Selenomonas sputigena: one gene and its partners. The protein of the gene in region 3 interacts with the protein of the main gene of each other region in a pairwise test. Links are inferred from orthologs where the notes say so. Each region holds a gene or a part of one and is shown on either strand. Other genes may lie near its edges. The genes, in order: OL236_RS08875, OL236_RS01420 and tuf.

Evidence for each region.
Region 1: the proteins of tuf (region 3) and OL236_RS08875 interact in binary tests that used the Bacillus subtilis proteins (3 or more experiments, as listed by UniProt). The link is inferred for Selenomonas sputigena from one-to-one orthologs.
Region 2: the proteins of tuf (region 3) and OL236_RS01420 interact in binary tests that used the Bacillus subtilis proteins (3 or more experiments, as listed by UniProt). The link is inferred for Selenomonas sputigena from one-to-one orthologs.

Annotation. Positions count from the first base shown.
Region 1 is NZ_CP110383.1:1,824,599-1,831,208, reverse strand. Bases 2,272-5,047 are described here. They hold OL236_RS08875 (rod shape-determining protein), read left to right. Parts: upstream 2,272-3,039; coding sequence 3,040-4,056; downstream 4,057-5,047. Other genes in these bases: flgG (flagellar basal-body rod protein FlgG), read left to right, coding at 5,036-5,047; OL236_RS08870 (flagellar hook-basal body protein), read left to right, coding at 4,170-4,964; OL236_RS08880 (hypothetical protein), read left to right, coding at 2,755-2,961. Also shown: more of flgG, read left to right, coding at 5,048-5,827; flagellar basal body P-ring formation chaperone FlgA, read left to right, coding at 5,842-6,576; OL236_RS08855 (flagellar basal body L-ring protein FlgH), read left to right, coding at 6,589-6,610. UniProt on the Bacillus subtilis protein: Forms membrane-associated dynamic filaments that are essential for cell shape determination. Acts by regulating cell wall synthesis and cell elongation, and thus cell shape.
Region 2 is NZ_CP110383.1:297,039-303,827, forward strand. Bases 1,793-4,747 are described here. They hold OL236_RS01420 (rod shape-determining protein), read left to right. Parts: upstream 1,793-2,727; coding sequence 2,728-3,768; downstream 3,769-4,747. Other genes in these bases: OL236_RS01410 (Maf family protein), read left to right, coding at 1,793-1,947; radC (RadC family protein), read left to right, coding at 1,928-2,617; mreC (rod shape-determining protein MreC), read left to right, coding at 3,765-4,747. Outside these bases: OL236_RS01395 (ArsB/NhaD family transporter), read left to right, coding at 1-812; OL236_RS01400 (hypothetical protein), read left to right, coding at 860-1,006; OL236_RS01405 (DUF4321 domain-containing protein), read left to right, coding at 1,089-1,361; more of OL236_RS01410, read left to right, coding at 1,375-1,792; more of mreC, read left to right, coding at 4,748-4,841; rod shape-determining protein MreD, read left to right, coding at 4,838-5,338; mrdA (penicillin-binding protein 2), read left to right, coding at 5,453-6,789.
Region 3 is NZ_CP110383.1:453,445-460,064, forward strand. Bases 135-2,920 are described here. They hold tuf (elongation factor Tu), read left to right. Parts: upstream 135-826; coding sequence 827-2,014; downstream 2,015-2,920. Other genes in these bases: fusA (elongation factor G), read left to right, coding at 135-807; rpsJ (30S ribosomal protein S10), read left to right, coding at 2,194-2,547; rplC (50S ribosomal protein L3), read left to right, coding at 2,563-2,920. Also shown: more of fusA, read left to right, coding at 1-134; more of rplC, read left to right, coding at 2,921-3,222; rplD (50S ribosomal protein L4), read left to right, coding at 3,246-3,869; rplW (50S ribosomal protein L23), read left to right, coding at 3,869-4,150; rplB (50S ribosomal protein L2), read left to right, coding at 4,176-5,000; rpsS (30S ribosomal protein S19), read left to right, coding at 5,050-5,331; rplV (50S ribosomal protein L22), read left to right, coding at 5,355-5,687; rpsC (30S ribosomal protein S3), read left to right, coding at 5,704-6,375; rplP (50S ribosomal protein L16), read left to right, coding at 6,375-6,620. UniProt on the Bacillus subtilis protein: GTP hydrolase that promotes the GTP-dependent binding of aminoacyl-tRNA to the A-site of ribosomes during protein biosynthesis.

The DNA of each region.
Region 1 (6,610 bases), 1.4 Mb from region 3 along the record:
ACAGGGAGGCAAACCCTTGGGTGAGCCGAAGCCAAGCGGACCACACTGCCGAGAAAAGCTTCTAGCGAGACGAACTGCGCCCGTACCGAAACCGACACAGGCAGGCAGGGAGAGGATCCTAAGGTGCGCGGGAAAACCCTCGTTAAGGAACTCTGCAAATTGCATCCGTAACTTCGGGAAAAGGATGGCCGGAACTGGTGAAGACCCCTGCGGTTGGAGCCGGGGCCGGCGACAGAAGAGAAGCCCAAGCGACTGTTTACCACAAACACAGGTGCCTGCAAAAGAGAAATCTGACGTATAGGTGCTGACGCCTGCCCGGTGCTGGAAGGTTAAGGGGAGAGGTCAGGAGCAATCCGAAGCCTTGAGCTGAAGCCCCAGTAAACGGCGGCCGTAACTATAACGGTCCTAAGGTAGCGAAATTCCTTGTCGGGTAAGTTCCGACCCGCACGAAAGGCGTAACGATTTGGGCACTGTCTCGACGAGGGGCCCGGTGAAATTGAAATACCTGTGAAGATGCAGGTTACCCGCGACTGGACAGAAAGACCCCATGGAGCTTTACTGCAGCTTGGCATTGATGCCCGGCGGATGATGTACAGGATAGGTGGGAGGCTAAGAAAGGCGGCCGCAAGGACGCCCGGAGCCGCTGTTGGGATACCACCCTTCCTCCGCTGGTCATCTAACCGAAGTAGTTACGACACTCGGGACAGTGCCAGGTGGGCAGTTTGACTGGGGCGGTCGCCTCCGAAAGAGCAACGGAGGCGTCCAAAGGTTCCCTCAGCGCGGACAGAAATCGCGCGAAGAGCATAAAGGCAGAAGGGAGCTTGACTGCGAGACCGACAAGTCGAGCAGGTACGAAAGTAGGGCTTAGTGATCCGGTGGAATGAGAGTGGAATTGCCATCGCTCAACGGATAAAAGCTACCCTGGGGATAACAGGCTAATCTCTCCCAAGAGTCCATATCGACGGGGAGGTTTGGCACCTCGATGTCGGCTCATCACATCCTGGGGCTGAAGCAGGTCCCAAGGGTTGGGCTGTTCGCCCATTAAAGTGGTACGTGAGCTGGGTTCAGAACGTCGTGAGACAGTTCGGTCCATATCCATCGCGGGCGGAAGAAACCTGAAGGGGGCTGCTCCTAGTACGAGAGGACCGGAGTGGACGGACCAACGGTGTACCAGTCATGGCGCCAGCCGTGCAGCTGGGTAGCTGCGTCCGGAAAGGATAAACGCTGAAAGCATCTAAGCGTGAAACCAGCCCTAAGATGAAGTTTCTCACGGAGTAATCCGGTAAGGCGCCTCAAAGACGATGAGGTTGATAGGCGGGGAGTGGAAGCGCCGCAAGGCGTGCAGCCGACCCGTACTAATACGCCGAGGGCTTGACTTATTACCTAAAATGTTCCATTGAGTCTTCTGTATAGTTTTGAGGGTGCAACAAACACCTTCACAAATCCAGTGGCGATAGCTGAGTGGATCCACCTGTTCCCATCCCGAACACAGTCGTTAAGCACTCATACGTCGAAAGTACTTGGTTGGAGACGACCTGGGAGGATAGAAAGCTGCTGGTTTCATTCCTCGATAGCTCAGTCGGTAGAGCGCCTGACTGTTAATCAGGTTGTCGCAGGTTCGATCCCTGCTCGAGGAGCCATTTTACCCCTGGGGTAATTGGGGTATAGCCAAGTCGGTTAAGGCACGGGACTTTGACTCCCGCATCGTTGGTTCGAGTCCAGCTACCCCAGCCAGTATGGTTCACTAGCTCAGTTGGTAGAGCACCTGACTTTTAATCAGGTTGTCCCGGGTTCGACCCCCGGGTGAGCCACCACGGTGGCTTATCTAGTGACTGGCTTGACCATCTCACATCATGACTCACTAGCTCAATTGGTAGAGCATCTGACTCTTAATCAGCAGGTTCGGGGTTCGAGTCCCCGGTGGGTCACCATCTTGTTGATTTCACCTTTGGGTGTTTCATATTTTCCCTTCCTGGGGATAAGGCTTGTAGCGGGCGATTAGCTCAGCTGGGAGAGCGCCTGCCTTACAAGCAGGATGTCAGCAGTTCGATCCTGTTATCGCCCACCAATGTGGCCCGGTAGTTTAGTTGGTTAGAATGCCGCCCTGTCACGGCGGAGGTCAGGGGTTCAAGTCCCCTTCGGGTCGCCATTTATGCCTCGGTAGCTCAGTTGGCAGAGCAGGGGACTGAAAATCCCCGTGTCGGCGGTTCGATTCCGTCCTGAGGCACCACTTCTTTTGCTGGTGTAGCTCAATAGGCAGAGCAGCTGACTTGTAATCAGCAGGTTGGGAGTTCGATTCTTCTCGCCAGCTCCACTTAGCTTAGATGCGGGTGTAGCTCAATGGTAGAGCTCCAGCCTTCCAAGCTGATCACGTGGGTTCGATTCCCATCACCCGCTCCATTTTTTGCATGCCGGGGTGGCGAAACTGGCAGACGCAGGGGACTTAAAATCCCCCGGTTGGTGACAACCATACCGGTTCGATTCCGGTCCTCGGCACCATCTGATTTCCATATCGCCAAAAATTCAACATGCGGTCGTGGCGGAATGGCAGACGCGCTAGCTTCAGGCGCTAGTGATGGCAACATCGTGGAGGTTCAAGTCCTCTCGACCGCACCATATCCTCTAAACTTCATATCTTATCTATCATGCGGTTGTGGCGGAACTGGCAGACGCGCTATCTTGAGGGGGTAGTGTTCACAAGACGTATGGGTTCAAGTCCCATCAACCGCACCACTTGAATTCAGGGCTCAGCGTTTGCTGGGCTTTTTTATTGCAGAAAGGGGAACGATCATGCTACAGTCGGAGAAGGTCAAGAAAGCAATCGAGGCGGTGGAAGCATGCTGCGGCAAGTGCGAGATTTGTTCACCGGACTGTCCCGTCTTTGTGGCAAAACGGGCGCTCTCGACGTTACTTGCTGATTTGGAAGAATATGAAGCTTCGCTGAGCGAAGACGTTCCTTGAAGCCCTTGTCACGGGAAGCAAAATATTATATTATAAAAGATGACTGATGAGAAGTATCCCTTGGAAGGGGTTTGATATATGTTTGGCATGTCAATGGATATCGGGATTGATTTAGGAACGGCGAACGTGCTCGTTTTTGTCAAGGGCAAAGGCGTCGTCCTGCGCGAGCCTTCGGTCGTGGCGATGGATCGCGATTCGGGACGTGTCCTGGCAATCGGCGAGGAGGCACGCCGCATGATCGGGCGCACGCCTGGCAATATCGCAGCGATTCGTCCGCTCCGATCGGGCGTCATTGCCGACTATGACATGACGGAGCGCATGATCCGCTTCTTTATTGAGAAGGTCACGGGTAAAAGCTTCGTCTTTCGTCCGCGCATCATGATCTGTATCCCGTCAGGTGTCACGACCGTCGAGCAGCGCGCTGTGCAGGAAGCGGCGGAGCAGGCGGGCGCACGCTATTCGCAGCTCATTGAGGAACCCTTGGCCGCGGCTTTGGGCGCAGGACTCAATATCGAGGAGCCGAACGGTTCGATGGTCGTTGATATCGGCGGCGGCACGACGGATGTCGCCGTCATCAGCCTTGGCGGCATCGTGAACAGCGCGAGCCTGCGCATCGCAGGCGATACTTTTGACGAGGCGATCATCGCTTACATCAAGCGCGAGTACAATATGCTGATTGGTGAACGCACGGCGGAGGAAATCAAGATCAATGTTGGTGCGGCCTTTTCCGGTGCGCGCGACTCTTCAATGGAGGTGCGCGGGCGTGACCTTCTGTCGGGTTTGCCGAAAACGATCACGGTGACATCAAAGAATGTGGCGGAAGCGCTTGAGGCTCCCGTAACGGGCATCGTACAGTGCGTGAAAAAGGTGCTTGAGGAGACACCACCGGAACTTGCGGCGGACATCATGGATCGAGGCATTGTCATGACGGGCGGCGGTGCACTGCTCTATGGACTCGATGAACTCCTGCGCCATGAGACTGGAATTGCCGCTGCTCTGGCTGAGGATCCGATGTCGTGCGTGGCCTTCGGCACGGGTAAGGCGCTCGAGTATATCGGCATGGCGGCAGAGCGAGTGAAGTTCTTGTTAAAATAAAGCCTTTTGCCCTCTTATGATTTGAGAGAAAATGCCGATAAAAAGTATAAGGAATTTTGCAGTTTGCAAGTATACATCTGCTATGTTGCGGATGATGACAAGGAGGCTTTGCCATGCTGCGTGGCTTGTACGTCGCGGCGTCCGGCATGATTACCGAGACGAACCGTACGGATGTGATTGCCAACAACCTCGCGAATGCGGCCTCGTCCGGATACAAGAGGGACGAGGCGATCAATCAGGAGTTTGCACCTATACTGCTGAAGCGCATCAATGATAACCAGGACGATGAGGTCACGTCTTTTCGTGGCTTCCGGTTGGAGCAGGGACCGCCGCGTGTCGGCAATCTTGGACTTGGCGCCTATACGGCGGAGATCGCTACCGACCATGTGCAGGGCAGTATGAAGACGACGGGCAACATGCTCGATCTCGCTGTATCGGGTGAGGGGTATTTCGCCATTCAGACGCCCCAGGGCGTGCGCTACACGCGCGATGGCAGTTTCTATCGGCAAGCGAACGGCGCCCTCGTGACGGCACGCGGACAAGCCGTTCTGAATGCACAGAATCGCCCGATCATGCTGCCCGACAGTGCAAATATCACGATCGGCGCCAAGGGCGAGATTATGGATGGTCGGAGGCGTATCGACACCTTGCAATTCGTGCAGTTCGATGATCGCCGGGCTGTCTTGAAGCAAGGAGACAACCTCTATCGTCCGCAGCAGGGCGCACAGCCGCAGGCGGCAACGGGTGACATTCAGCAGGGCATGCTCGAAAATTCCAATGTCAATATTGCGAGTGAGATGGTCAGTTTGATCAACAATTACCGCATCTATGAAGCGGGATCGCGTGCTCTGGTGACGCAGGACTCGATGACAGACAAGACGGTCAACGAGGTCGGCCGAACGAGCTGATAACGTAAAGAATCCTAGGGATAGGGATTTGTCATTTTTTCGGATTTAACGCAGATGGGGGATTTTGCATTATGATGAGAGCACTTTGGTCCGCAGCTTCAGGCATGAAGGCGCAGCAGGACAATATGGACGTCGTCGCACACAACATTGCGAATGTTAACACCTTCGGTTCGAAGAAGGTGCGCGCGGAATTCCAGGATCTCGTTTACCAGAATCTGCGCGCTGCGGGTGCGCAGAGCGGCGCCGATTCCCAGTATCCGACGGGGCTTGCCATCGGTCTCGGCACGCGCACGGCGGCGACGCAGCGCATCTTCACGCAGGGCAATCTGCAGTCCTCGGGCAATCCGACCGATGTCGCCATTCAGGGTGAGGGCTTTTTCCGCATTGAGATGCCGGATGGAACGATCGCCTACACGCGCGACGGCTCTTTCAAGCTCGACCAGAACCGCCGCCTTGTGACGACGGATGGTTACCCTTTGGCGGACGGCATCACACTTGATGCCAATGCACCGAGTGATACCATCGTGATTGCGGGCGATGGTCAGGTTTCGTGCACGCCGGCTGGCGGCAACGTGACAGCGGTTGGACAGATTACGCTGTCGCGCTTCGTGAACCCTGCAGGTCTTTTCGCGATCGGCAAGAACCTGTTTAAGGAGACGGATGCTTCGGGCAACGCGATTGACTCCAACCCTGGAGAAGAAGGCGCGGGCACACTCACGCAGGGCGTTGTCGAGATGTCGAACATCCAGATCGTCGAGGAAATGGTCAATATGATCGTGGCGCAGCGTGCGTACGAATCGAATTCCAAGGCGATCACGACGTCGGATTCGATGCTTGAGATTGCGAACTCCCTCAAGCGTTGATGAAGGGATAAAACATGAAGGCTAAGGCGGCGGCAGCACTCTTCTTGGTGTGCGTCGCCCTTTTCCTCACTTCGGCGGGTATGGTGGAAGCGTCGCGCTTTTCTCAGACCGTGAGCGCCGCTGAGTTCGAGCGCATGACGGACGAGAAGATGGAGACACTCTTTAAGGACAAGGGCGAAACGCGCCGTCGCGAGGTGGCTCTTGTGAAACCGCCGCGTGACATGAAATTGCCAGCAGGCGAGGTTTCGTTCTCAGTAGAAGCTCCTCTGGGGCTTTTGTATGACCGCCGAACGCCGATTTACGTTTCTGTGCTCTTGGATGGCAGACCGTATCGTCGGGCGCTTTCCTATTATACCGTCCGCGTTTACGACACGGTTCTCGTCGCTTCGCGAAATCTCTTTCCTGAGCAGGCATTGTCGGAAGCGGATCTGCGATTCGAGGAACGTGAAGTGACGCGCGTGCGCGGACGCTGCTTGAAAGAAAAGGGCGAGGCGCTTGGGCATGTCGTATCGCGCATGGTTCGGGAGGGCACGGTGCTTTCGGAGGATCTCCTGCGACAGCCGGTCGTGATGGAATCGGGTGCGGCGGTGACGATTGTTTCGCATTACAATGGCATCGAAGTGCGTGTTTCAGGCGTCGCGCTCACACGAGGTCGCGTGGGGCAGAAGATCCGCGTGCGCAATGCGGCTTCCCGCAAGGTGATGCTCGCGCGGGTGTTGGACGCATCCACAGTCGAGATTGGGTCTTGAGAAGGGGACATTATGAGAAATAGCAAGAAATGGC
Region 2 (6,789 bases), 150 kb from region 3 along the record:
ACATCATGATCAGCAGCGCGGTCAAGGAACTGACGTTTGCAGCGTTCATTGAGAACCTTGCGATCATCTCGATCATCAACCTCATCCTCATCACGGCGATCTTCGTTCTGCTCTATCGCAAGCATTTGACGACGAAGCCCGAACTCAAGGCTCTCGTGATGCAGGAGAACGAGTGGGACGAGCTCAAAGACATCCCGCTTCTCAGGAAGTGCCTGTTCGTGCTCGGCCTTGTCATCTTGATGTTCTTCCTGCATTCGCTGACGGGCCTTGAGTCCTCGCTCATCGCGATTGCGGGCGCGTTCCTGCTGCTCCTCTTGGTCGGCAAGGAAGAGTTTGTGGAGCACGCGATGCACGGCGTCGAGTGGCCGACGATCTTCTTTTTCATCGGTCTTTTCATCGCTGTCGGCGGTCTCGTGGAGACGGGCGTCATCCGCAATCTCGCGGTACAGGGCGTCAACCTTACGGGCGGCGACGTGACGAAGACGTCGATGCTCGTTCTCTGGATGAGCGCGATCGTTTCGGCTTTCCTCGACAACATCCCGTTCGTCGCGACGATGATTCCGCTGATCCGGGATATGGGCGCGATGGGCGTCTCGAATCTTGAGCCGGTTTGGTGGAGCCTCGCGCTTGGCGCCTGCCTCGGGGGCAACGGCACGATCATCGGTGCATCTGCGAACGTCATCGTCGCGGGCATGGCGGCGGAGAGGGGCATCCCCATGACGTTCGTCCGCTTCATGATGGTCGGCTTCCCACTGATGATCCTGACGATCCTCACGTCGACGGTCTACGTCTACCTGCGCTATCTCATGTAATCTGTCTTTTTGCCTCCCTCGCTTGCGGGGGAGGCTTTCTTTTTTCTATGCGGCACGTGAAAGAAATGACCTTAGTCGAGCAGGATTTATGTCGCGCGGCTAGAAAAGAGGCAGAAGCAATTAAAATCATTGTGCAGCGCCGTTTGACTGTCGATGCATTCGCTGAAGGATCGCTGATAAATGAAGTCGCCTGAATGTGCAAAAATGGGCGATTGAGGGGATCAGCGATTTCCTGAATCGTCGAGGCAAGCGGTGTTTCCTTTGGAGGGATTTTCTGTGAAATTTTCTTCGGGGCGCGGCTTTGGCATGTGTGCCGTATTTGTTTTTACCGGCGCGGTGCTCGGTGGACTCTTGGGTGAGGCTCTGCGCGGCGTGGAGGCGCTTTCTTCGATTGCACCGCTTCTTTCCGAGACGCATCCGGCGTTCGTCTTGGCGCCCGTGGCGATCGATCTCTTCGTCGTCAGCGTCAGTTTCGGCCTTTCTTTCACGCCGAACATCATGAGTCTCGTCGGCGTCATCGTCGCGCTCGTTCTTTTCCGACGTTATTGAGGAGGTTGGATCCATGTTCATCCTGGCATCGGCTTCGCCGCGCCGCCGCGATCTTCTCGCGCAGATCGGCGCTTCGTTCCGCGTGGAAGTGAGCGAGGCTGAAGAGGTGCGCGAGGCGAAGACAGCGGAGAAGCTTGTCCGCATCAATGCACTCGCCAAGGCACGCGCCGTGGCGGCGCATGCGACGCTTCCCGTGCTCGGTGCTGATACTGTCGTCGCGCTCGCCGGGCACATCTTCGGCAAGCCTGCAGATGAGAGGGAGGCGCACGAGATGCTCGCCGCGCTCTCGGGGCGTGCGCACGACGTTCTGACGGGCGTCGCATGGTGCAGGGGCGGCCAAGAGTTCTCGACGGTCGAGAAGACGCGCGTCTTCTTTGCCGCGCTTTCAAAAGAGATGATCGCGCGTTACGTCGCTACGGGCGAGCCTTTGGGCAAGGCGGGCGCCTATGCCGTGCAGGGGCGTGCCGCCGTCTTCGTCGAACGCATCGAAGGCTCGTTCTCGAACGTCGTCGGACTGCCGCTTCATGCGGCGGCTCATCTTGCAGAAAAAGCGGGGGTCGATCTCTATGACGCTTCTCGTGCGTGATCTGCCCGCCGACGAGCGGCCGCGCGAAAGGCTTCTGGCCGAGGGCGCGGCGAGCCTTTCCAACACGGAACTTCTCGCCGTTCTCCTGCGCACGGGCGTCAAGGACGACTCGGTGCTCCGCGTCGCCGAGAAGGTGCTCGCGCTCTACAAGGAGCGCGGACTCGCCGCCATCACGCAGATGAGCGCGAAGGAGCTTTCGTCCATCAAGGGCGTGGGCATGGCGAAGGCGGCGACGATCCTCGCCGCCGTCGAACTCGGACGCCGCCTCGCGCTCAAGGCGGCAGAGGAGCGGACAATCGTGCACGGCCCAGCGGATGCCGCTTCCTATGTCATGCCGCGCTTTCGCTTCGAGCGCAGGGAGCACTTCGCCGTGCTGCTTTTGAATGCGAAAAACCACATCCTTGCCTTGAAGACGATTTCCGTGGGAACGCTCACATCTTCCGTCGTTCATCCGCGCGAGGTGTTCCAGGCGGCGATCGAGCAGTCGGCGGCGGCCGTCATCCTTGTCCACAATCATCCGTCGGGCGATCCTGCGCCGAGCGGCGAGGATCTCGCCGTGACGCGCCGCATGGTGGAGGCGGGGGAGATCATGGACATCCCCGTGCTCGATCACGTCATCGTAGGTTATGATAAATTTATTTCCCTAAAAGAAGAAGGTATGATACAATAGAACTCGTATCTTCATCAGCCATTATATCTATGATTGACGAGGCTTTTTGACAGATTTTTGCAGACGTGTTTTATGGGATGCGTGTGAAGAGAAGGGAGTTTTATTTCAACATGTGGAGTCTTTTTGGTGGCTTGTCCCGCGATATGGGCATCGACCTTGGAACCGCGAATACATTGGTGCATGTGAAAGGCAGGGGCATCGTTCTGCGCGAGCCGTCTGTCGTAGCGATAAAGAGTGAGAACGGCGAGGTGCTCGCTGTCGGTGAGGACGCGAAGCGCATGATTGGCAGGACGCCGGGCAACATTATCGCCATCCGTCCAATGAAGGACGGCGTCATCGCCGACTTCGACGTGACGCAGGCGATGCTCAAGTACTTCATCCGAAAGTCGATGAATACGAAGTCCTTCGTGCGCCCGCGCGTCGTCGTCGGCGTTCCTTCGGGCGTGACCGAGGTCGAAAAACGTGCTGTCATCGATGCGGCGCAGCAGGCGGGAGCGCGTGAAGCCTACCTCATCGAAGAGCCGATGGCGGCGGCGATCGGCGCAGGGCTTCCTGTCGAGGAAGCGACGGGAAGCATGGTCGTCGACATCGGCGGCGGTACGACGGAGATTGCCGTCATCTCGCTCGGCGGCATCGTCACGAGCCGCTCGATCCGCATCGGCGGCGACGAGATGGATTCGTCCATCGTGCAGTACATCAAGCGCCAGTACAACCTCATGATCGGCGAGCGCACGGCGGAGGAAATCAAGATCACGATCGGCTCCGCCATCGTGACGCCCGACGTTGACCGTGAAATGGACATCCGCGGACGCGACCTCGTCAGCGGTCTGCCGAAGACGCTCTCGATCCGCGCGAGCGAGGTCAGGGATGCTCTGAATGAGCCGATCTACAAGATCGTCGACGCCGTCAAAGGCACGCTTGAAAAGACGCCGCCGGAGCTGGCGGCCGATGTCATGGATCACGGCATCATGATGACGGGCGGCGGCGCGCTCCTGACGAACCTAGATAAACTGCTGAGCCACGAGACGGGCATGCCCGTCCTCATCGCGGAAGACCCCTTGTCCTGTGTCGGCGAAGGCACGGGCAAGTCGCTTGAAAACATCGAGCTTCTAAAGCGCGTCGTGATGATCTCTAAGAAGTTGAGACAATGAGCCGCATACGCAGAGACGACCAGGACTCGAACCGCAAGGTCTGGCTGCTCCTCGTTGCGCTCGTCTGCGTCCTCTGCCTCGTGTTCTTTGCGGGAAAGGGCAGGTTTCAGTCCCCCTTCCTGAGCCGCGCCGCCGAGACGGTGCTGCGTCCCCTCCAGTCCGCGACGGCCTGGGTGGGAGACAAGATCCACAGCCTCGGTACGGAGTTTTGGGAAGTCTATTACGTCTACGACCAGAATCGTATGCTGAAGAACGAGGTGGAAGGGCTGCGCGTGCAGAATCTCGAAGCGAACGAAGCGCTTGCTGAAAATGCACGCCTCAAGGCGCTTCTCGGCTACAAGCAGACGAAGACGCAGTTCGACCTCGTGGCAGCCCGCGTCATCGGACGCGACTATGCGACGTGGTCGGGCGTCATCGTCATCGACCGCGGTACATCGAGCGGCGTGCATGAGAACATGCCCGTCGTGACGGAGAAGGGACTCGTCGGCGTCGTCGTTGAGGCCGCGCCGTACTCCTCGAAGGTGCGGCTGATCCTCGACCCGCGCGCCGCCGTCGGCACGATCGTGCAGCGGCAGGAGTCGCGCGTCGCGGGCATCGTCGAGGGCGATCCAGCCAATCCCCTGATGCCGCGCATGAAAAACATTCCGAAGTCCGCCGATGTCGTCGAGGACGACGTCGTCGTGACGTCGGGCTACGGCGGCGTCTATCCGAAGGGGCTTCTCGTCGGCACGGTCAAAGCGTTGAAGAACGACGAGGGCGGCCTGTTGAAGTACGCCGTCTTAGAGCCTGCCGTCGACTTCCAGCGTTTGGAGGATGTCGCCGTCATCGTGGCGTCGCGCGAGGCGCCGCCCGCACCGATCACGCCGCCCGCGCAGACGCCGGGCACGGAGACGGACCCGGCGGCAGAGAAGGCGGCAGCAGAAGCGGCGAAGCGTGCGGCATCGCAGCCTGCGCCTGCTCCCGCTCAGCCGGCCGCACCGGCGCAGCCGAAGCAGCCGGCGAAACAGCAGAACGCCCAGCCTGCCGTGCAGCCGCAGGGCGCACAGAAGCGCGAGGCAGGTGCGCGGCCATGATCAGCTACCGCAGGATCTTCTTTTGGCTTGCGTTCGTGATCGCACTCTTCGTCCTGCAGACCTCATTTTTCCCCGTATTTTCCTGGAACGGCGTTTCGGTGAACCTCATGCTGGTTCTTACCGTTTCGTGGAGCCTCCTTTACGGGGCGCGCCGCGGTGCTTTTCTGGGCTTCATGACGGGACTCCTGCAGGATCTCACCACGGGCATGTTCTTCGGCATGGACGTCTTCGCCTTGACGATCATCGGCTATGCCACGGGCGCATTTTCGCGCAACGTGTTCAAGGATCCCGTGTTCCTGCCTGCGATGGCGACGATGTGGGCGACGGCCGCGCACTATTTCTTTGTGCTCGTTCTCATGCTGCTTCTCGGCTACGGCTTCAGTCTGCTCTATGTTGTCAAGACACTTCTTCCGGCGCTTTGCTGGAACGTTCTTTTCGCCTACCCCGTCTATCGCGCGGCGAGCCGCATGCAGTCGTGGCTGGGGCGGCGAAAGTAACGGCCGGGGCGCAGCGCCTCTCAGGGAAAAGATCAAGGCGCCTTGCGGGGCGTCTTCTTGTCTGAATGGGGAGATATACCTTTGGAAGAAAATGAAAACGAGTATGCAGGGCGCATGCATGTGCTCGGCGGCGTCATCGTCGCCGTCATCGTTGTGCTTCTGCTGCGGCTCGTCTATCTCCAAATCTACGACGGCGACTATTATGCGAGCCTTGCGGACGGCAACCGCATTCGCATCATCCCGAGCGTCGCGCCGCGCGGCAATTTCTTCGACCGCAATGGCACGCCTCTCGTCATGAACCGCCCGAGCTTCACCGTGTCGCTCTTGCCACTGTCGGGTACGATTCCCGAGGACGTCATCGAGCGATTGTCCGTGCTCCTTCATGTGCCGACGGAAGAGATCCACAAGAAGATCGACGCACATGTCGGCTTCGATCCCATACGCATCAAGCAGGACATCGGCCCTGAAGTCTATACGATCATCGAGGAACAGCGCGACAAGTATCCGGGCGTCATGATCGAGGCGCAGCCGATCCGCGATTACGTCTACAAGACGTGGGGCGCACACGTCTTCGGTTACGTCAGCGAGATCAGCAACGAGGAACTGGAAAAGCGCAAGGCGGAAGGCTACAAGTCGGGCGACATCGTCGGCAAGTTTGGCTTGGAGCGCGTCTACGACAAGACGGTGCGCGGCACGGACGGCGGCAGGCAGGTCGAGGTCGACGTTGCGGGCAAGCCCGTGAACAACCTCGGTACGAAGGAGCCGATCGCGGGCAACGACCTCGTCCTCACGATCGATGCGACGATCCAGGTCGCCGCCGAACGAGCCATCGATCAGCAGCTTTCCGCCATCGGCGCTAACGCGGCGGCAGCTGTCGTCATGAATCCGCAGACGGGCGAGGTGCTCGCCCTCGTGAGCCGTCCGTCCTTTGATCCGAACCTCTTCGTCAATGGCATATCGACGAAGGATTGGAAGGTTATCAACGAGAATCCGTATCATCCGATGGACAACAAGGCGATCACAGGCGAATATCCGCCAGGATCGACCTTCAAGATTGTCACGGGCACCGCTGCGCTGCAGGAAAACGTCGTCTCGCCGAATGAGATCATCTACGACTCGGGACGTCATTGGATCATCCCAAAGGGCAATGCGGGCGGCGAAGCGCTCGGCCCTATCAATTTCATCCAGGCGCTCGCCCACTCGGACAACGTCTACTTCTATGAGATGGGCAATCGACTTGGCGTCGACCGCCTCGGCGAGTACGCGCGCATGTTCGGCGTCGGCTCGAAGACGGGCATTGACCTGCCCTACGAGGCCGAAGGTCTCGTGCCGAGCCGCGAGTACAAGAAGAAGGTCTACGAGGACGACTGGTATCTGTCGGAGACCTTCGATGCGGCGATTGGGCAGGGATTCGACCTTGTGACGCCGCTGCAGGCGGCCGCCATCATGGG
Region 3 (6,620 bases):
GCCCTGCAGAAACTGGCGGAAGAAGATCCGACGTTCCGTGTGCGCACGGATCAGGAGACGGGTCAGACGATCATCTCGGGCATGGGCGAACTTCATTTGGAAATCATCGTCGACCGCATGCTGCGCGAATTCAAGGTCGACTGCAACGTCGGCAATCCGCAGGTTGCGTACCGCGAGACGATCCGCAAGTCCGCGAAGGCGGAAGGCAAGTTCGTCCGTCAGTCGGGCGGTCATGGTCAGTATGGCCATTGCTGGCTCGAGCTCACGCCGCAGGAGCCGGGTGAAGGCTTCACATTCGAGAACAAGATCGTCGGCGGCGTCATTCCGAAGGAGTTCATCAACCCGATCGAGAACGGCGTGCGCGAGGCTATGGACAACGGTGTCATCGCGGGCTATCCGATGGTCGACGTCAAGGTCACGGTCTACGACGGTTCGTACCACGAGGTCGACTCTTCGGAAATGGCGTTCAAGATCGCCGGCTCAATGGCGTTCAGGAATGGTGCCGAGAAGGCGAATCCGGTGCTCCTCGAGCCTTATGTAAAGGTCGAGGTCATTGTGCCGGAAGAGTATATGGGCGATGTCATGGGCGACATCAATTCACGCCGTGGCCGCATCGAGGGCATGGAAGCGAGAAACGGCGCTCAGGTCATCAATGCGTTCGTTCCGCTGTCCGAGATGTTCGGATATTCGACGGATCTGCGCTCCAAGACACAGGGTCGAGGGAACTACTCCATGGAAGTTTCTTACTATGATGAAGTTCCTAAGAATATAGCCGAGGCTATCATCGCCAAGAACAAGGGCGAGTAACGAGGGAGGAAAAAACAATATGGCAAAGCAGAAGTTTGAGAGAACCAAGCCGCATGTCAACATCGGTACGATCGGCCACGTCGATCACGGCAAGACGACGCTGACGGCAGCAATCACGAAGGTTCTGTCCAAGAAGGGCATGGCGCAGTTCGAGGACTACGCGGACATCGACAAGGCTCCGGAGGAGAGGGAGCGCGGCATCACGATCAACACGGCGCACGTCGAGTACGAGACGGACAAGCGTCATTACGCGCACGTCGATTGCCCGGGCCACGCCGACTACGTCAAGAACATGATCACGGGCGCTGCTCAGATGGACGGCGCGATCCTCGTCGTCAGCGCCGCCGACGGCCCGATGCCGCAGACGCGCGAACACATTCTCTTGGCTCGCCAGGTCGGCGTTCCGGCGATCGTCGTCTTCCTCAACAAGGTTGACCAGGTTGATGATCCTGAGCTTCTTGAGCTTGTCGAGATGGAAGTCCGCGACCTCCTCACGGCTTATGAGTTCCCCGGCGACGATATTCCGGTCATTGCAGGTTCTGCGCTCAAGGCTCTTGAGGACGATGCGGAGCAGGAGAAGAAGATTCTCGAACTCATGGATGCTGTCGATGAGTACATTCCGACGCCGACGCGCGATACGGAGAAGCCCTTCCTCATGCCGGTTGAGGACGTCTTCACGATCACGGGCCGCGGCACGGTCGCAACGGGCCGCGTCGAGCGCGGTGAGCTGAAGCTCAACGATACGGTTGAGATCGTCGGTCTCGAAGATAAGACGAAGCAGACGGTTGTTACGGGCATCGAGATGTTCCGCAAGATGCTCGACACGGCTGTCGCCGGCGACAACATCGGCGCTCTCTTGCGCGGTGTCGATCGCAAGGACATCGTCCGCGGCCAGGTTCTCGCGAAGCCCGGCTCGATCAACCCGCACACGAAGTTCAAGGCTCAGGTCTACGTCCTCAAGAAGGAAGAGGGCGGTCGTCATACGCCGTTCTTCACGAACTATCGTCCTCAGTTCTACTTCCGCACGACGGACGTCACGGGCGTTGTCCGCCTGCCCGAGGGCACGGAGATGGTCATGCCTGGCGATAATGTCGAGATGGAAGTTGAGCTCATCACGCCGATCGCCATCGAGAAGGGCCTGCGCTTCGCGATCCGCGAGGGCGGCCATACGGTCGGCGCCGGCCGCGTGACGGAGATCGAGGGCTAAGGTAAAGGTTTCCAACATCATAAAGGCTTTTATAAGGGCTGCGGTCTCGCAGCCCTTTATAAAGGCTTTGTGTATTTATCTCATTTCCGGAATCACTGACAAGTTCAGCGCTTCCTTATTGCTCCCATGCGATGACGCGGCAGATGGCTCGGCAGAGCCGAGGGAACTGTTGCGGAGAAATGTTTGGGCCATGGAGTCCGGACGACAAGGAGGAAAAAACATTGTCGAAACAGCAGAAAATCCGTATTCGTTTGAAGGCCTACGATCACAAGGCTCTCGACCAGAGCGCGGTTAAGATTGTCGATACCGCGAAGAGGACGGGTGCTCGTGTGTCGGGTCCGATTCCGCTCCCCACGGAGAAGAACATCTACACGATCCTGCGCTCCCCGCACGTCAACAAGGATTCGCGCGAGCAGTTCGAGATGCGCACGCACAAGCGCCTCATCGACATCCTCGATCCTTCCAACAAGACGGTGGACGCACTGATGCGCCTTGACCTGCCGGCCGGGGTGGACATCGAGATCAAGCTGTAAGGGGAGGTGGAATTTATGTCGAAAGCTATTTTGGGAAGAAAACTTGGCATGACGCAGATCTTTACGGAAGAGGGCACTGTCGTCCCTGTCACGGTCGTCGAGTCAGGCAACAATGTTGTCATCATGAACAAGACCGTGGAGAACGACGGCTACAACGCTGTCCAGATCGGCTTCGGCGAAGTCAAGGAGAAGAGGGTCACGAAGCCTCTGAAAGGTCACTTCGCCAAGGCGGGAGTCGCGCCTGTGCGCTTCATCCGCGAGATGCGTCTTACTGATGCTTCGGAATATAACGTCGGTGACACTATCGGCGTTGACATATTTGCTGCCGGCGACCTCGTCGATGTGACGGGCACCTCGAAGGGTAAAGGTTTCGCTGGTACGATCAAGCGCCACAACTTCGCGCGCGGCCCCATGGGGCACGGTTCGAAGTCGCACAGAGAACCCGGCTCGACGGGCGCGATGATCAGCGGTCATGGCGGCCGCGTCTTGAAGGGTAAGAAGCTTCCTGGCCAGATGGGTCATGCGAGGGTCACGGTGCAGCGTCTTTCCGTCGTCCGTGTGGACGCGGAGCGCAACCTCATCCTCATCAAGGGCGCAATCCCGGGCCCGAAGAAGGGTCTTGTCGTGGTTCGTGCCACGGTCAAGCCGGACAAGCCGAAAAAGGCGGAAAAATAATCTGGAAGGAGGATTGCTAACTTATGCCAAAAGTAGCAGTTTATAATAGCGCAAACCAGCAGGTTGGCGATATCGAATTGAATGACAGCGTCTTCGGCGTGGAGATGAATGCCGGTCTCGTGCATCAGGCCGTCGTCATGCAGCTCGCATCGCGCCGTCTCGGCACGCATGCGACGAAGACGCGCGGCCTCGTGAGGGGCGGCGGAAGGAAGCCGTGGAGACAGAAGGGCACGGGTCGTGCGAGAAGCGGCTCGACGCGCTCGCCGCTGTGGGTCGGCGGCGGCACGGTCTTCGGCCCGCAGCCGCGCTCGTATGCTTTCCGCATGCCGAAGAAGCAGCGCCGCCTCGCGATCAAGTGCGCTCTCTCGGACAAGGTGGCGAGCGGTGATTTCATCGTCCTCGACGACCTTCAGTTCGATGCCCCGAAGACGAAGAGCGTCGTCAAGATGCTTGGCGATTTCGGCGTCGATGCGAAGAGCCTTATCATCACGCTCGATGAGAACGAGAACGTCGAGCTTTCTTCGCGCAACATCCCCGGCGTCAAGGCGATCAACACGATGGGCCTCAACGTCTACGACATCCTGAACCACACGAAGCTCTTCATCACGAAGGCTGCGATAGAAAAGATTGAGGAGGTGCTCGCATAATGGACGCACGCGATATCCTCATCCGCCCGCTGATCACAGAGAAAAGCACCCAGCTCATGGAGGAAGGCAAGTATGTCTTCGTCGTCGCCAAGAAAGCGAACAAGATCGAGATCGCCAAGGCGGTCGCTGAGGTCTTCAACGTGAAGGTCGCAAACGTGAACACGGTCAACGTCAGCGGCAAGATGAAGCGCATGGGTCGCTTCGTCGGCAAGCGCTCGGACTACAAGAAGGCGATTGTGAAGCTCGCTCCGGGCGAGACGATCGAGTTCTTCCAGGCATAAAATCGAGCAAAGGAGGTAAAAAGAAGTGGCAATCAAAAGTTTCAAACCTTATTCCGCAGGCCGCAGGTTCATGACGGTCGCGTCGTTTGACGAAATTACGACGGACAAGCCGGAAAAATCCCTCGTCGAGAGCCTCAAGAGTCATGGCGGACGCAATCAGCAGGGCCGCATGACGGTTCGCCATCAGGGCGGCGGTCACAAGCGCCGCTACCGCATCATCGACTTCAAGCGCACGAAGGACGGCATCCCCGCCCGCGTCGCGACGATCGAGTACGATCCGAACCGCAGCGCTCGCATCGCGCTCCTGAACTACGCAGACGGTGAGAAGCGCTACATCCTCGCACCGAACGGCCTTAAGGTCGGCGACAAGGTGGAGTCGGGCGCAGAGGCTGACATCAAGGTCGGCAACGCGCTTCCCATCAAGAACATTCCTGTCGGCACGATGATCCACAACATCGAGCTGAAGATCGGCAAGGGCGCACAGCTCGCAAGAAGCGCCGGCAGCGCCGTGCAGCTCATGGCGAAGGAGAACGACTACGCGCTCCTGCGTCTTCCCTCGGGCGAGCTTCGCAAGGTGCACATCAACTGCCGCGCGACGATCGGCCAGGTCGGCAACCTCGAGCATGAGAACATCACGATCGGCAAGGCGGGGCGCAATCGCTGGCTCGGCAAGCGTCCGGAGAATCGCGGCGTAGCGATGAACCCGAACGACCATCCGCATGGCGGCGGCGAAGGGCGCAGCCCGGTCGGCCGCAAGCATCCGGTCACGAAGTGGGGCAAGTGCGCGATGGGCGCCAAGACGCGCCGCAAGAAGGCGTCGGACAAGCTCATCGTGCGTGGCCGCAAGTAATTCGTGGGGGAAGGCAGCTCAGGCTGCCTGAGCGGAAGGAGGATATATTTTGTCGAGATCAGTCAAGAAGGGGCCTTTCGTACAAGAAAGTCTCGTGAAGAAAATTGACGCGCTCAATGCGGCGAACGACAAGAAGGTCGTGAAGACGTGGTCGAGGAGTTCCACGATCCTGCCGGATTTCGTGGGTCACACGATCGCCGTGCACGACGGCCGCAAGCACGTTCCTGTATATGTGACGGAAGATATGGTCGGACACAAGCTCGGAGAGTTCGCTCCGACGCGCACGTTCAAAGGCCATGCCGGCGAAGAGCGCAAGACTTCGCTGAGATAAGAGCGAAAGGAGGCATTTCCCCTTTGGAAGCAAAAGCTACAGCCAAGTATGTACGGATTGCGCCGCGCAAGGTGCGTGTCGTCATGGATCTCATCCGTGGCAAGAACATCGCCGAAGCTTTCGCAATCTTGAAGTTCACGCCGAAAATCGGTGCGGACGTCATAGAGAAGGTATTGAAATCCGCCGTTTCCAATGCCGAGAACAACTTCGACATGAATGTCGACAAGCTCTACATCAAGACGGCTTATGTCGATCAGGGCCCGACACTCAAGCGCATCCACCCGCGTTCTCGTGGGCAGGCGTTCAAGATTTTGAAGCGCACGTCCCACGTTACCGTCGCCGTGGAAGAAAGATGAGGAGGAGGGAAAAGGTTTGGGTCAGAAAGTAAATCCGAACGGCATCCGCATCGGCATCGTCAAGGATTGGGATGCAAAATGGTACGCAGATAAGGACTTTGCAGACAACCTGCATGAAGATATCAAGATCCGCAAGTATTTGAAAGACAGCCTCGGCGCTGCCGGCGTCTCGAAGATCGAGACGGAGCGCTCGAAGAACCGTCTGAAGCTCACGATCCATACGGCGAAGCCCGGCATGGTCATCGGCCGCGGCGGCTCGGGCATCGAGCAGATCAAGGAAGGCCTCAAGGGCAAGACGGAAAAGACGGTCGACATCAACATCTCCGAGATTCGTCAGCCTGATCTCGACGCGACGCTCGTCGCCGAGAACATCGCGCAGCAGCTGGAGCGCCGCATCGCGTTCCGCCGCGCCATGAAGCAGTCGGTCGGCCGCACGATGCGCCTCGGCGCCAAGGGCATCAAGGTCAAGGTTTCGGGTCGTTTGGGCGGCGCGGAAATCGCCCGAAGCGAGGCATATCGCGAGGGCAGCATTCCGCTGCACACGCTGCGCGCCGACATCGACTACGGCACAGCGGAAGCCCGCACGACGTACGGACGCATCGGCGTCAAGGTCTGGATCTTCAAGGGCGAAATCCTTCCAGAGAAGAAGCAGTCCAAGAGGGCTGCCGCTGAAGGGAGCGAAGCTTAATGTTATTACCGAAGAGAGTCAAATACCGCAAGCAGTTTCGCGGACGCATGAAGGGCAAGGCACATCGCGGCAACACGGTCAGCCACGGTGAGTTCGGCCTTGTGGCTCTGGAGCCGGCTTGGATCACGAATCGTCAGATCGAAGCCGCCCGTATCGCCATGACGCGCTACATCAAGCGCGGCGGTAAGGTCTGGATCAAGATTTTCCCCGACAAGCCGGTCACGGCGAAGCCGGCCGAGACCCGC